3 regions of the Amycolatopsis sp. NPDC039088 genome follow, and region 2 is predicted to be linked to each of the others. Evidence: riboswitches for the same ligand, from Rfam matches in the RefSeq annotation. Region 2 holds a riboswitch; each other region holds the start of a gene.
The links. A riboswitch is a leader RNA that binds a small molecule or an ion and turns the genes downstream of it on or off. The one in region 2 is predicted to bind S-adenosylmethionine.
Positions count from the first base shown of each region.

Region 1 (4,271 bases), on a different contig from region 2:
CGATTTCCCGGCGGGCCTGCCGTCGAGCAGGATCTCCCCGGATTCGGCCAGCTCCGCCACGACGGTGCGGGAAAGTCCCAGCAGTTTCGCCAGTCCCGCGTCGACGCGCATTCCGTCGAGCCCGTCGGGAACGGGCAGCATGCGCGCGCTCATTCTGTTGCCGCCTTCTTCGTGTCCTTTGTAGATGTTCCGTCGTAGTCCTTGCCCAGCAGGGAGAGGATGACGATGAGCACGCCGCCGACGCAGATGGCGGAGTCGGCGACGTTGAAGATCGCCCAGCCCTGCCCGTTCGGCGCGAACGCGGAGATCATGTCGACCACGTGCCCCCGCAACGGGCCCGGCGCGCGGAAGATCCGGTCGGTCAGGTTGCCGAGCGCGCCGGCCAGCACCAGCCCGAGACCGATCGCCCAGCCGACCGAACGCAGCCGCCGGGCCAGCCAGACGATGGCGACCACGACCGCGGCCGCGACCAGCGCGAGCACCCAGGTCAGCCCGGTCGCCATCGAGAAGGCGGCACCGGGGTTGCGCACCAGCTGGAAGTACACCAGCCCACCGAGGAACTCGACCGGCTGTTTGCCCTCCAGCGTGGACACGGCGAGCTGCTTGGTGAGGAGGTCGATCCCCCACAGCACGGCGGCGACGGCGAACACGACGGCGACGCGCTTTTTGGGCAGCGGCGGCGACGGCGGCGCGGTCTCGGGCTCTGTACTCACTCCCCTATTCTCCACGGAGTGTGCTCAGCTCTGTCCGGCGGCCGCCTTCGGCCTGCTCAGCAGCGCCGCGAACGCCCCGGCGAGCACGACCAGTGACGACAACACCAGCGCGAGCCGTCCTTGGGCGAGCACGACCGCGCAGAGCACGAACGCCGCGGCCACGACCAGCACCAGCACACTGCGGTCCAGCCAGGCGAGCAGGACCAGGCCCAGCGTCAGCAGTACCGCGCTCCGCGCGTCGCCGTCCATGTCGAATTCCCAGTAGCCGACCAGATCCGCCAGCAGGATGGCGACCAGGCCGCCGACGGCGAGCGCGAGGACCTTCCACCACCGCGGGCCGTCCCCCGCCCGCGTGGCCTTGACGGCGTAGAAGAGCACGGTGCCGAGGTAGACCACGAGTACGGCGAACAGCCAGCCGTCGTCGCGGCCGACGCCGGAGAACGACGCGTCCAACGCGACCGCGTTCGCGCGGCTCATCTCCACGCCGTACAGGTTCTGCGTCAGGAACTGCTGGCCGCCCGTGGCGGGCGCGTAGGCGAACCATCCCTCCGACCACGGCGGGCCGAACGACAGCGCCACCACGATCAGCTGGACGAACCCCAGCAGTGCCAACGGAAACCAGTAACGCGGTCGCTCGTTCCCCATGCCGGGTGAGGGTAGTGGGTCAGGCGCAGAACGGGGGAAGCTCCCGGGGGTCGTTCTCCGGCACCCAGCGGCCCTCCGGCTTTTCGTACTGCCAGCGGGCGCCGCGGGCGACGATCTGGCGCAGCGCCAGCACGAGCCGGTCCACGTGCTCGGCGGTGCTGCCGAGACCGAGGCTGACCCGGATGGCCTGCTGACCGGCCGAACCGGCGGCGGAGATCAGCCGCTTGGTCGCGATATGCGCGCAGAACGCGCCGTCCCGCACACCGATGCCGTACTCCGCGGACAGGACGGCGGCGAGCCAGCCCGGCTCGAAGCCGTCGACGACGAAGCTCAGCGTGCCGACCCTGTCGACCGGCGCGTCGAACAACCGCAGCTCGGCGAAGCCGGGGATACCGGCGAGACCACGCCGCAGCCGGGCCAGCAGTTCGTCCTCGTGGGCGACGACCGCGTCCCAATTCGCGGCCAACGTCTCGCAGGCGACGCCGAGCGCGTAGACGCCGACAGTGTTGGGGGAACCGGCTTCGTGCCGCTCGGCGCCCGCGTTCCAGACGACACCGAGGTCCTCGGAGTCGCGGGTGACCAGCTTCGTCGCACCGCCACCGGCGAGGTACGGCTGGGCGGCGCGGAGCCAGTCGGCGCGGCCGATCAGCGCACCGGCACCGAAGGGCGCGTACAGCTTGTGGCCCGACAGCGCGATGTAGTCGACGTCCAGCTCGCGCACGGAGATCCGGCGGTGCGGCGCGAGCTGCGCGGCGTCGAGGGCGATCCGGGCGCCGTGCCGTCGCGCCACCGCGGCGATCTCCTTGACCGGCAACAGTTCCCCGGTCACGTTGGACGCGCCGGTGACGACGACCAGCCGCGGGCCCTGCGGGCAGTCCGCGAGTGCTTCGTCCACAGCGGACACCGCGGCGAGGCGGGTACGCGGCGTCTTGATCCGGCGGACGTTCGGACCCTTCCACGGCAGCAAGGCGGCGTGGTGGTCGGTGTCGAACACGACGACCGACGTGTGCTTCGGCAGGCTGCGGGCGAGAAGGTTGAAGGAATCGGTGGTGTTACGGGTGAACACCACGGTGTCGGTCGAGCGGGCGTCGACGAACTTCCGCAGGATTCCGCGCGTGCGCTCGTAAAGTTTGGTGGAGATCTGCGAAGCGAACCCCGCGCCGCGGTGCACGCTGGCGTACCAGGGCAGGAACTCGTCGACCGCGTCACGCACCTTGTCCAGACAGGGGGCACTCGCCGCGTGGTCGAGGTTGGCGTAGCCGATGTCGCCGCCGGTGACCAGCGGGACCCGCAGATCGGCGCAGGCGACCGCCGGGATTTCGTGCGTCGCAACGGTTTCCGCGACAGTGGCGGGGGTGCTGGTGCGTTCGAGAGCGAGAGTCATCGTCATCCTCCGGGCCAGGGGACCCGACGAGGATCCCGCGCTTGCCCGTCGCACCGCGCGACGAGCCAGGTCCTCACCCGGGGCACCCCACCGCGGAAGGAGGGTTGCCGGTCAGCTAGCCGGGGCTTGACGCTGACACTCGTGACCTAGGGACGAAGTTAGCGGATGCCCCGGCGATCGAGCCACCCCTTGCCCGCATGTTGAGACGCCGCTCACGTACTCCGCAAGCGAGAAGAACCCCGGACGCCGGAGTCAGACGCGGAATCGGCCGGGCAGGGAAACGACGGAGCGGGAGCCGACTTCGGTGGCGGTACCCGAGTACTGCTCGGCGCCCGCGGTGAACTGCCAGCCGCCGAAGGTCTTGCCGTCGACCGGTTCGCCGTACGCCTCGGCGACCTTGGTCGAGACCTCGTCGTAGGACATCCCGTTCCAGTTGCCCGCGCCGACGCCGAAGTCGCGGGAGTCTCCGCCCTGGGCGGCTGCCGTCGGCAGGGTCCACAGGGTGAAGTGCACGTGCGCGCCGGTGCTGCTGCCACCACAGGGCAGCGCGTTCCCGGTCCGGCCGAGGGCGTCACCCGGGACGACGCGCTGGCCGTCGGTGACCGCAATGCCTTCCAGGTGGTAGTACCCGGTCCGCCAGCCGCCGTCGTGGTCGACGGTCACCCAGTCGCCGCCGTCGCAGTGCTGGATCCGGACGGTACCTGCCAGCGGGACGCGGACGGTCTTGTCCGCCGGGCTGAAGTCGATGGCGTTCTTCACGCCGGAGGCTCCGTTGTCCGAGTGGATCCCCGCCGAGTAGACCGACTGGCCGGTGTCGAACGGCAAGCCGAACGCCGGGAACGCGCCCGCGGCCGACGCGGGCGCCGACAGGATCACCCCGACGAGAACGGCCGCGGCCCCCAGGCTGGCGAACTGCGCACGAAGATTCGTCACCTTGCGTACTCCTTAACCCGTGACACTCACCCATTCGATGGAGTGGATTGCCGGGAAAGTAATCCAAAAGGAGTACAAAAGGGAATAACCAGTGACGAACTTTCCGAGATCTTCGGACGAACCACCGGGGCTGGTTGGTGACCTACTGGCCGGATTCGCCCTTCCACCTGGCGAGGCGACCGGCCCGGTCGACGGCACGAAGCCGTCGTTCGGCGCCGTCACGCGCTTCAGAGGTGGTGACTACGAGTAACTGATCCCGTTCCTGGAGCCGGGTGTTCTTGTTGGGTGTGAACCCGGTGCCGTCGCGGACGAGCAGGCTGATCGTCGCCCCCACCGGAAGCCGCAGTTCCGCCAGGTAGACGCCGTGCATCTTGGACCCGGGATGGATGCGGACCTGCAGCAGCTCGGCACCCATCTCGTCGAGTGGCGCGGAGTCGACGTCGATCTCGTGCGCTTCGGCGTGCTGTGCCAGCCCGAGCACCTTGGCGAGCGGGGTCAAGGTCGCGCCTTGGAGCAGGGTCAGCACGATGACCAGGACGAACACCGCGTCGACGAGTTCCTGCGCGCCGGGCACCCCGGACGACAGCGGGATCAGC
Region 1 covers NZ_JBVKAE010000011.1:176,213-180,483, forward strand. The annotation lists gene ACZ7KI_RS16870 (RluA family pseudouridine synthase) at 1-153, opposite strand, end outside; gene lspA (signal peptidase II) at 150-713, opposite strand; gene ACZ7KI_RS16880 (hypothetical protein) at 738-1,358, opposite strand; gene ACZ7KI_RS16885 (aminotransferase class V-fold PLP-dependent enzyme) at 1,378-2,742, opposite strand; SAM riboswitch class IV at 2,775-2,889, opposite strand; gene ACZ7KI_RS16890 (M23 family metallopeptidase) at 2,995-3,675, opposite strand; gene ACZ7KI_RS16895 (potassium/proton antiporter) at 3,818-4,271, opposite strand, start outside.
Region 1: linked by a shared signal. The riboswitch ahead of ACZ7KI_RS16885 (aminotransferase class V-fold PLP-dependent enzyme) and the one ahead of thrC (threonine synthase) in region 2 are both predicted to bind S-adenosylmethionine.

Region 2 (4,271 bases):
GAGCTCTTCACGGTCCTTCAGTGCGTACGGCGCCATCATCAGGCTCTGCACGACCGCGCCGGTTCCGAAGTAGACGATCGGCGGGACACCGAGACCGGTGACCGAATGCGCGTCCCACAGCGTGTACGCGGCGATAGTGAGCCCGGTCAGCAGCCCGTACGCCACGCCTTTGCGGCGAGCGACGCGATCCGCGGCGTCGGCGTGCGCCGGGGACCGTCCGGTCCCGATGACCAGCACCCCGGCCACCACCAGGAACGCCCCCACGAGACCGAGTGGACCCGGCCGCTCGCCGAGCAGCACCACGGCCGCGAGCACCGAGATCAGCGGCCCGGTACCGCGGGCGAGTGGGTACACGACGGAGAGGTCGCCGACGGCGTAACCCCGCTGGAGGACGACTCCGTAGGTGACGTGCAACACGGCGGTGACCGCCGAGGCGAGCAACCACGTCCACTGTGGACGTTGCGGCTCCACGACCAGCGAGATCACCACGACGGGGGCGAGCAGAACCGCGGAAAGACTGTAATAGGCCCACACGAACCGGGCTCCGCCGCTGCGGATCCTCTTGGCGGCCAGGTTCCAGCCGGCGTGGATGACGGCGGCGGCGAGGACAAGGGACAGGGCGGTGGCGTTCACTGGGGACCTTTCACGTTTTCCGCGCATGCGGAAAACCCGGTCCTCCAGGCTTTTGTCCCGTCAGATGAACGGCGGCGCTTCCGGCCCCGCCGATGGTGCCGCTCGGACCTGCCCCACCTGCCCTGATTGTGTGCTGCGCGGAACGGGCAGGCGGCGGAACCCTAGGCACTACGATCTTCACCGTACCGCAAGCACCCGTCCGGAGGCGGCCGCGATCCGCCTCGGGACGGCTGTTAAGCTTGCTCTTCATCGCCGTGTGGCATTCCGTCATGGAGGAAACCCGCGCCGCTTTCGCGAGCGCGCAGGGCCAAGTCACAGCGCGGCGGTGAAACCACCGAGAGATCAAGAGGAGCGCCCCCGTGGCCAACATCAAGTCGCAGATCAAGCGCATCACCACCAACGAGAAGGCGCGTCAGCGCAACCAGGCGATCCGGTCCTCGGTGAAGACCGCGATCCGCAAGTTCCGCGAGGCCGCCGACGCCGGCGACAAGGCCAAGGCCCTCGAGCTGCAGAAGGACGCGGCCAAGAAGCTGGACAAGGCCGTCACCAAGGGCGTTCTCCACGCCAACCAGGCCGCCAACAAGAAGTCCGCGCTCGCGAAGCGCGCGAACTCTCTCTGATCGGCTTTCGAAGGGCCCCGGTGACGCGAGTCGCCGGGGCCCTTCGCCATGTTCAGCGACTGGTGCCGTGTGCGTCGACGACCTCCAGCACGGCGCGTTCCAGCGCGTACTCCGGGTCGGCCGCGACCCCCTTGACCTCGGCGTTGAGCCGGGCGACGATCCGCATCGCGGTGGCGAGACCGTCCTGCCCCCAGCCGCGGGCCTGCCCTTGGGCCTTGCGCACCTTCCACGGCGGCATCCCCAGCTCGCCCGCCATCTGGTTCGGGTTCCCGCGACCGGCGCCGGACACCCGTGCGATCGTCCGGACCGCGTCGGCGAGGGCGTCCGCGACCAGTACGTGCGGGACGCCGAGCTGCATCGCCCAGCGCAGTGACTCCAGCGCCGCCGCCTTGTCACCGGCCACGGCCTTCTCGGCGACGGCGAACCCGTTCACATCCGCGCGGCCCCGGTGATAGCGGCGGACCGCCTGCTCGTCGACCACTCCCCCGGAGTCCGCGACGAGCTGTGTCGCGGCCGAGGACAACTCGCGCAGATCCGAGCCGACCGCGTCGATCAGCGCGAGCACGGCCGGTCCGTCGATCTTTCCGCCCACCCGGCGGACTTCGTTGCGGACAAAGGACTCTCGCTCAGCGGGCTTGGTCAGTTTCGAGCACTCGACGACTTCCGCGCCTGCCTTCTTCAAGGCAGCGGGGAGCGCCTTGGCGGCCTTGCTCCGGCCGCCTCCGCTGTGCACGACGACGAGGACGATGCCGTCGGCGGGCGCCTTGATGTAGGCCATCACCCCATCGGCGAGCTCTTGTGAGATGTCGTGCGCGGATTCGAGGACGATGACCCGGGCCTCGGCGAACAGTGAGGGGCTGACCATCTCCGCGAGTGCCGGGACTGTGAGGTCCGACACCCGGATCCGGCTGAGATCCGCCGTCGGGTCGACCGCTTTGGCCGCGTCAGAAGCGCCACGGATCGCGCGTTCGATCAGCAGCTCTTCCTCACCGAGGACCAGGACCAGCGGCGATGGGGCGGAAGCTTGCGTCGTCACGGTGACGATCCTGCCACTCCTCCTCTCGTGTGCTTTGTCCGGTGATGTGTTCCGGGCACGGTGGCCCCACGCGAGCCCCATGTCGTACGGTGTTAGCGAGGCGACGCGATCATGCGCGTGCCGACAAGTGAATACCGCTCATCCAGAGGGGCAGAGGGAACGGCCCGATGAAGCCCCGGCAACCGGCGTCAGCCTGTCATCCCGCGATCGTGGGATAGCTGACGAACACGGTGCCAATTCCGGCCCGCCTCGGCGGGGCAGATGAGGAAAGGACCTCGCGATGACCGCAACCCTCGGCACGACCTCCACCACCAAGACCCCGGATCTCGGACCGGCCGTCGAACTGGTGTCGAAGGAAGAGGGACACCGGCAGCCGCTCGCCCCCGAATTCGTTTCCGCCGAGGACTTCTCGCCGCTCGAGGTCGCCTACGACTTCGGCCGCGTGCGCCGCGAGGACATCGAAGCGGGGCCGAAGAACATCTGGCGCTACAAGAAACTCCTTCCCGTTCCCTCGAACGTCGAAGAAATCCCCAACACCGAACCCGGCGCCACCCGGCTCGTCCAGGCTGACAGGCTGGCGAAAGCGCTCGGCGTCAAGAAGATCTGGGTCAAGGACGACACCGGCAACCCCACCCACTCGTTCAAGGACCGCGTGGTCGCCGTCGCGCTCGCGGCCGCGCGCGAGTTCGGGTTCGAGGTGCTCGCCTGTCCGTCGACCGGCAACCTGGCCAACGCGGTCGCCGCCGCGGCGGCCCGCGCGGGCTGGCGGTCGGTCGTGCTGATCCCGAAGACCCTCGAACGCGCCAAGATCCTCACCACCGCCGTGTACGACGGTGACCTGATCGCGGTCGACGGCAACTACGACGACGTGAACCGGCTCGCCACCCAGCTCGCTGCGGAGCAGGAGAGCTGGGCGTTCGTCAACGTGAACGTCCGGCCCTACTACTCGGAAGGCTCCAAGACACTGGCCTTCGAGGTCGCCGAGCAGCTCGGCTGGCGCCTTCCCCCGCAGATCGTGGTGCCGATCGCCTCCGGTTCCCAGCTCACCAAGGTGGACAAGGGTTTCCGCGAGTTCGGACAGCTCGGCCTCGTCGAGGAAACGCCGTACAAGGTGTTCGGCGCGCAGGCCACCGGCTGCTCCCCCGTCTCGGCCGCGTTCCGCGCGGGCCACGACGTCGTCCAGCCGGTCAAGCCGGACACGATCGCCCGGTCGCTGGCGATCGGTAACCCGGCCGACGGCCCGTACGTCCTCGACGTGGTCAACCGCACCGGCGGAGCGATCGAAGACGTCACCGACGAAGAAGTCGTCGAAGGCATCCGGCTGCTCGCCCGCACTGAGGGCATCTTCACCGAGACCGCCGGCGGGGTCACCGTGGCGACGGCCAAGAAGCTCATCGAGACCGGCAAGCTCGACCCGGACGCCGAGATCGTGCTGCTGATCACCGGCGACGGCCTCAAAACCCTCGACGCCATCGAGGACAAGGTCGGCCCGAAGGCCACCGTCAGCGCTTCGGCCGACGCTGTCCGCGAGGCACTCGGCATCTGAGATCCCGCCGGCCCGCCTCAGGAACGAGGCGGGCCGCGGGGCTCACCCCGGCGCAGCAGGGCGAGACCTCGCGCGTCGGCGACGACCGCGGTGTCGCCATCCGTGTCCGTCCTGGCGACCAAAGCACCGACAGCGGCCAGGTTGTCCAAAGTGGACTTACTTGGATGGCCGTAGGTGTTTCCGGCGCCGACACTCACCAACGCTACCCTCGGCGCGACGACGTTGAGGAAATCCGGTGCCGTGTAACGGCTTCCGTGGTGCGGCACCTTCAAGATCTCGGCACGCAGATCGACCCCCTCCGCCATCAGGTCGGCCTGCGCGGCGAGTTCGACGTCGCCGGTCAGCAGCAACCGGCCGGCCGGGGTCCCGGCACGCAGGACGACCGACCCGTTGTTGATCACCGTGCCGTCCTGCTCGAGGACTGATCGCCGTGTGA
Region 2 covers NZ_JBVKAE010000010.1:51,445-55,715, forward strand. The annotation lists gene ACZ7KI_RS15075 (EamA family transporter) at 1-660, opposite strand, end outside; gene rpsT (30S ribosomal protein S20) at 993-1,253, shown strand; gene holA (DNA polymerase III subunit delta) at 1,306-2,289, opposite strand; SAM riboswitch class I at 2,425-2,557, shown strand; gene thrC (threonine synthase) at 2,570-3,835, shown strand; gene ACZ7KI_RS15095 (ComEC/Rec2 family competence protein) at 3,853-4,271, opposite strand, start outside.

Region 3 (4,271 bases), on a different contig from region 2:
TCCCAGTACCAACTGACCTGACCGATCAACCGGCCGTCGCTCAGGTCGGTCACCGCGAGGCTGCTGCGAGGATCGGGTAGCTCCGACTTGGCCGCGGTGAGCTTGAGTGCCGTGGATTCGGTATCCGCGGCTGTCGGAAGACCGAAGTACGGGCCATTCGTCTTATGCCATGGCCGCGCGGGATCGAGTAGGTCGCGGAGCGATCGGATATCCGACGGCCGCCAGTCACGCAGCCGGACTTTCTCACCTTCGAGTGCGACGTTGTCCACCGGCCAATCGTGGCCCACCGGGGCTGGCTACGATCGTCAGGTGACTGAACTGCTCGGGCCTGCGGAGATCAGGGCGTTGGCGGCCGAGCTGGACGTACGTCCGACCAAGAAGCTCGGTCAGAATTTCGTGCACGATCCGAACACCGTGCGCCGTATCGTCGATCTTTCAGGAGTCGGCGAAGACGACGTCGTACTGGAAGTCGGACCGGGGCTCGGCTCGTTGACCCTTGGTCTGCTCGCGACCGGTGCCAAGGTCGTCGCGGTCGAGATCGATCCCGTCCTGGCCGGACGGTTGCCGGACACGGTGGCCGAGCGAGGGGGGGCCGAAAGGCTGACGGTCGTCGGGGCGGACGCTTTGCGGATCAAGGCGGAGGACCTGCCCGAACGGCCCACGGCGCTCGTCGCGAATCTGCCGTACAACGTCGCCGTTCCCGTCGTGCTGCACCTACTTGCCGAGCTGCCGTCGCTGACCAGCGGTCTCGTGATGGTCCAGACCGAGGTCGCGGACCGGATGGCCGCCGGGCCCGGGAGCCGGACTTACGGCGTGCCCAGCGTCAAGCTGGCGTGGTACGGGAAGGCGCGCAAAGTCGCCGCGGTGCCGCGATCGGTGTTCTGGCCTGTTCCGAACGTGGATTCCGCATTGGTCGCCTTCGAACGTGGCGACTTGGTGTGGTCCGTGGACCGGCAGCGCCTGTTCGCGGTCGTCGACGCCGCCTTCTCCCAGCGGCGAAAGACTTTGCGCGCGGCGCTGGCGTCGTGGGCAGGTTCCGCCGAACGGGCGGGGGAGTTGCTCGAGAAGGCGGGTGTCGACCCCAAGACTCGCGGCGAGCAGTTGGATGTTCATCAATTCGCTCGTATCGCCGCCGCGGCCGAATGACCAGCGGGTGGGCATGAGGGTGCTGCCCGTCGAATGCCGTCCGAGGTCAGCACGATGGCATAACCCTCTTCTCGATATGCGCCGTTCTAGCCTGTCTTAGCAGGCGGGAACCGTGACGCGGATCTGGAAACGCTGCCGCTGTCTCATGATATGGACAGCGGATCCTGTAGAGTGGGCACCGCCAGACGTGTGATCTGCGCCTACGCGCTTGCTTTCATCCAGTGGGATCGGTTTTACTCAGTGGGCCATCCCGAGCGACTGAGAGACCTGGCTCGCCGAAGTCGCAGCAACCACCCTCCACAGGGCAGGTGCTACCGCCAGGACCGATGGAGGCTGTGCCTAATGAACAGGGTCACCCACCCGCTCCTGCTGACCAGGCGACGTGTCGTCGATGAAGGTCGCCGCACGGTAAGTGCGTGTCGACGCTCCACCGTTACTGCCTGAGTCTTTCCCTTACCTCTGAAATCCGTCCGCTCTGGACGGTTAATCGGTGACGGTTGGCGCGCTCGAAAGAAGCGGCGCCCCATTCGCATGGAGCCTTTCGTGATCACTGTCGAAAACTTGTCGAAGTCCTTCCCCCTCAACGGAAATCCCGTCGTCGCCCTGCGCGACGTCAGCGTGGACATCCAAGCGGGCTCGCTGTTCGGAGTCGTCGGTCCGGCGGGCTCCGGCAAGTCGACCCTCGCTCGTTGCATCGGGCTTCAGGAGCGTCCTGACCGGGGCGTCGTCCGGCTCGACGGCCTCAACACCGGGACGCTGGACGGACGCCGCCTGCGCGAGATCCGCCGCCAGGTCGGTGTCGTGAGCACCAAGCCGGAGCTGCTCGCGGAGCGCACCATCGCCGGCAACATCGCTTCACCGCTCGAGCAGCTCGGCCTCGACGGACCGCAGCGCCGAAACCGGGTGGGCAACCTGCTCGACCTGGTCGGACTCACGCCACGGGCAGGTCAGCGGCCGGGCGAACTGTCCGAGGGGCAGCTGCGCCGAGTGGCGATCGCCAAGGCCTTGGCCGCCGGGCCGTCCGTGCTCCTGGCCGACGACCCGACCGCGGGTGTGCGGCCCGAGGAGTCCGGCGCGGTTTTGACCGTGCTCGACCGTGCGCGCGCCGAGCTCGGCGTGACCGTGCTGCTCACCACACCTGACGTCGGCGTGGTTCGCCGTGTCTGCGATGACGTGGCGGTTCTCGAAGCCGGTGCGATCATCGAACGCGGGACCGTGCTCGACTTGGTCTCCGACCCGAACAGCCGGACGGCGCAGGCGCTGCTTCCCGCGATCGAAACCAGCCGGGCTCAGGCCTCGAAGTACGACCGCGCGGTGGACGTCGTGCTTGTCGGCTTCGCGTCGGTCGGCGCCCTGCTGCCCGAGGCCGCCGGCCGCTTCGACGTCGAACTCGCCACCATCGGGGGCGGTCTGACCCGCATCGGCGACACACCGGTCGGCCGGTTCCGCCTCGGTGTGCGCGGTGAGCACGCGGACGCCGCGCTCGCCTGGATCGCCGAACGCGGCGGCCACGTGACGCACCCGGTTCGCGGACCGCAGGGCGTCGCCGCCTGATTTCTCCACGAACGGGCCGCCCTGGACTAAATCCGTCCAGGGCGGCCCGTTCATGTCTGACTCGTCCTGTTCTCTTTCTCCTGGTGGCAGCACAAGTGGGGCGGCCACGTAGGCTTGACGCGTGCTCGCCGTCGTACCGCCTCCAGTCACCGTCAGGGTTCCCGCCAAGGTCAACCTGCACCTGTCGGTCGGTGACGTACGTCCGGACGGCTACCACGAGCTGGTGACCGTGTTCCAGGCGCTTTCCCTGACCGACGAGGTGACCGTGGCGGTCACCGAAGACCCGGGTGTCGAGGTCTATGGCGAGGGGGAAGGTTCCGTACCGACCGGGGCCAACAACCTGGCATGGAAGGCCGCGCAGGCGCTGGCGGCTCATGTAGGCAAGGCGGACGGCGAATCCAAGGTTCGCGTGGTGCTCCGCAAAGGCATCCCGGTCGCCGGAGGGATGGCCGGGGGCAGCGCTGACGCGGCCGCGACCTTGGTCGGGCTCGCGTCACTCTGGAAGCTCGACATCTCCCGCGACGAACTGGCCGGTATCGCCGCCAAGCTCGGCAGCGACGTCCCTTTTGCGCTTTACGGTGGAACCGCACTGGGGACAGGCCGAGGTGAGCAACTGGTGCCGGTCCTGTCGCGGCACACCTTCCACTGGGTACTGGCGTTCGACCAGCGTGGTCTTTCGACCCCGCGTGTGTTCGGCGAACTGGACAGGTTGCGCGAAGAGGGCAACCCGCCGCGGATCGGTTCCCATACCCCGGTGGTCGAAGCGCTGGCGTCGGGTGACCCTCGGCAGCTGGCCCTGCTTCTGGGCAACGACCTGCAGGCGGCCGCCGTCTCGTTGCGTCCTGGACTGCGGCGCACCTTGAGGGCGGGGGTCAACGCGGGGGCACTCGCGGGCACCGTCTCCGGGTCCGGGCCGACCTGCGCGTTTCTCTGCGCGGACGCCCAGTCTGCGGTCGAGGTCGCCGCGGAGTTGTCCGGTGTGGGGGTGTGCCGGACGGTTCGCGTCGCGCACGGACCGGTTCCCGGCGCCCGGCTGGTCGGCGGGGACGACGCGCCACGACCGGCGCCGCCTCGAGTACACGCGTGAGGATGTCCGAACGGACATGTCTTAAATTCCCTTGTGGTGCAAGCTTTTTGGAAAGGATCGGCTGAGGAATGGCCAACTTGGTCAACCTGGAGTCGGTGAGCAAGTCCTACGGGGTGCGCCCGCTGCTCGATGGTGTTTCGCTTGGTGTCGCGGAGGGACAGCGCGTCGGCGTCGTCGGTCTCAACGGAGGCGGGAAGACGACCTTGCTGGAAGTCCTCGCGGGGCTCAGTGAGCCGGACGCGGGGCGGGTGAGTCACGTCCGTGGCCTGCGGATGGCCGTCGTCACCCAGCGGACCGAGCTTCCCGGCGGCAGCACCATCGGCGACGTCGTGCTGGAGCGCTACGGCGCGGAGCACGAATGGGCCGCCGACGCGCGAGTCAGGTCCATTATGGACGGTCTGGGGATCACCGCTCTCGGGGTCGACACCCCGACGGCGAACCTGTCCGGCGGTGAACGGCGTCGAGTCGCGCTGGCCGCGGCCCT
Region 3 covers NZ_JBVKAE010000017.1:141,449-145,719, reverse strand. The annotation lists gene ACZ7KI_RS22665 (GNAT family N-acetyltransferase) at 1-269, opposite strand, end outside; gene rsmA (16S rRNA (adenine(1518)-N(6)/adenine(1519)-N(6))-dimethyltransferase RsmA) at 310-1,146, shown strand; SAM riboswitch class I at 1,389-1,479, shown strand; gene ACZ7KI_RS22655 (methionine ABC transporter ATP-binding protein) at 1,690-2,700, shown strand; gene ACZ7KI_RS22650 (4-(cytidine 5'-diphospho)-2-C-methyl-D-erythritol kinase) at 2,822-3,787, shown strand; gene ACZ7KI_RS22645 (ABC-F family ATP-binding cassette domain-containing protein) at 3,856-4,271, shown strand, end outside.
Region 3: linked by a shared signal. The riboswitch ahead of ACZ7KI_RS22655 (methionine ABC transporter ATP-binding protein) and the one ahead of thrC (threonine synthase) in region 2 are both predicted to bind S-adenosylmethionine.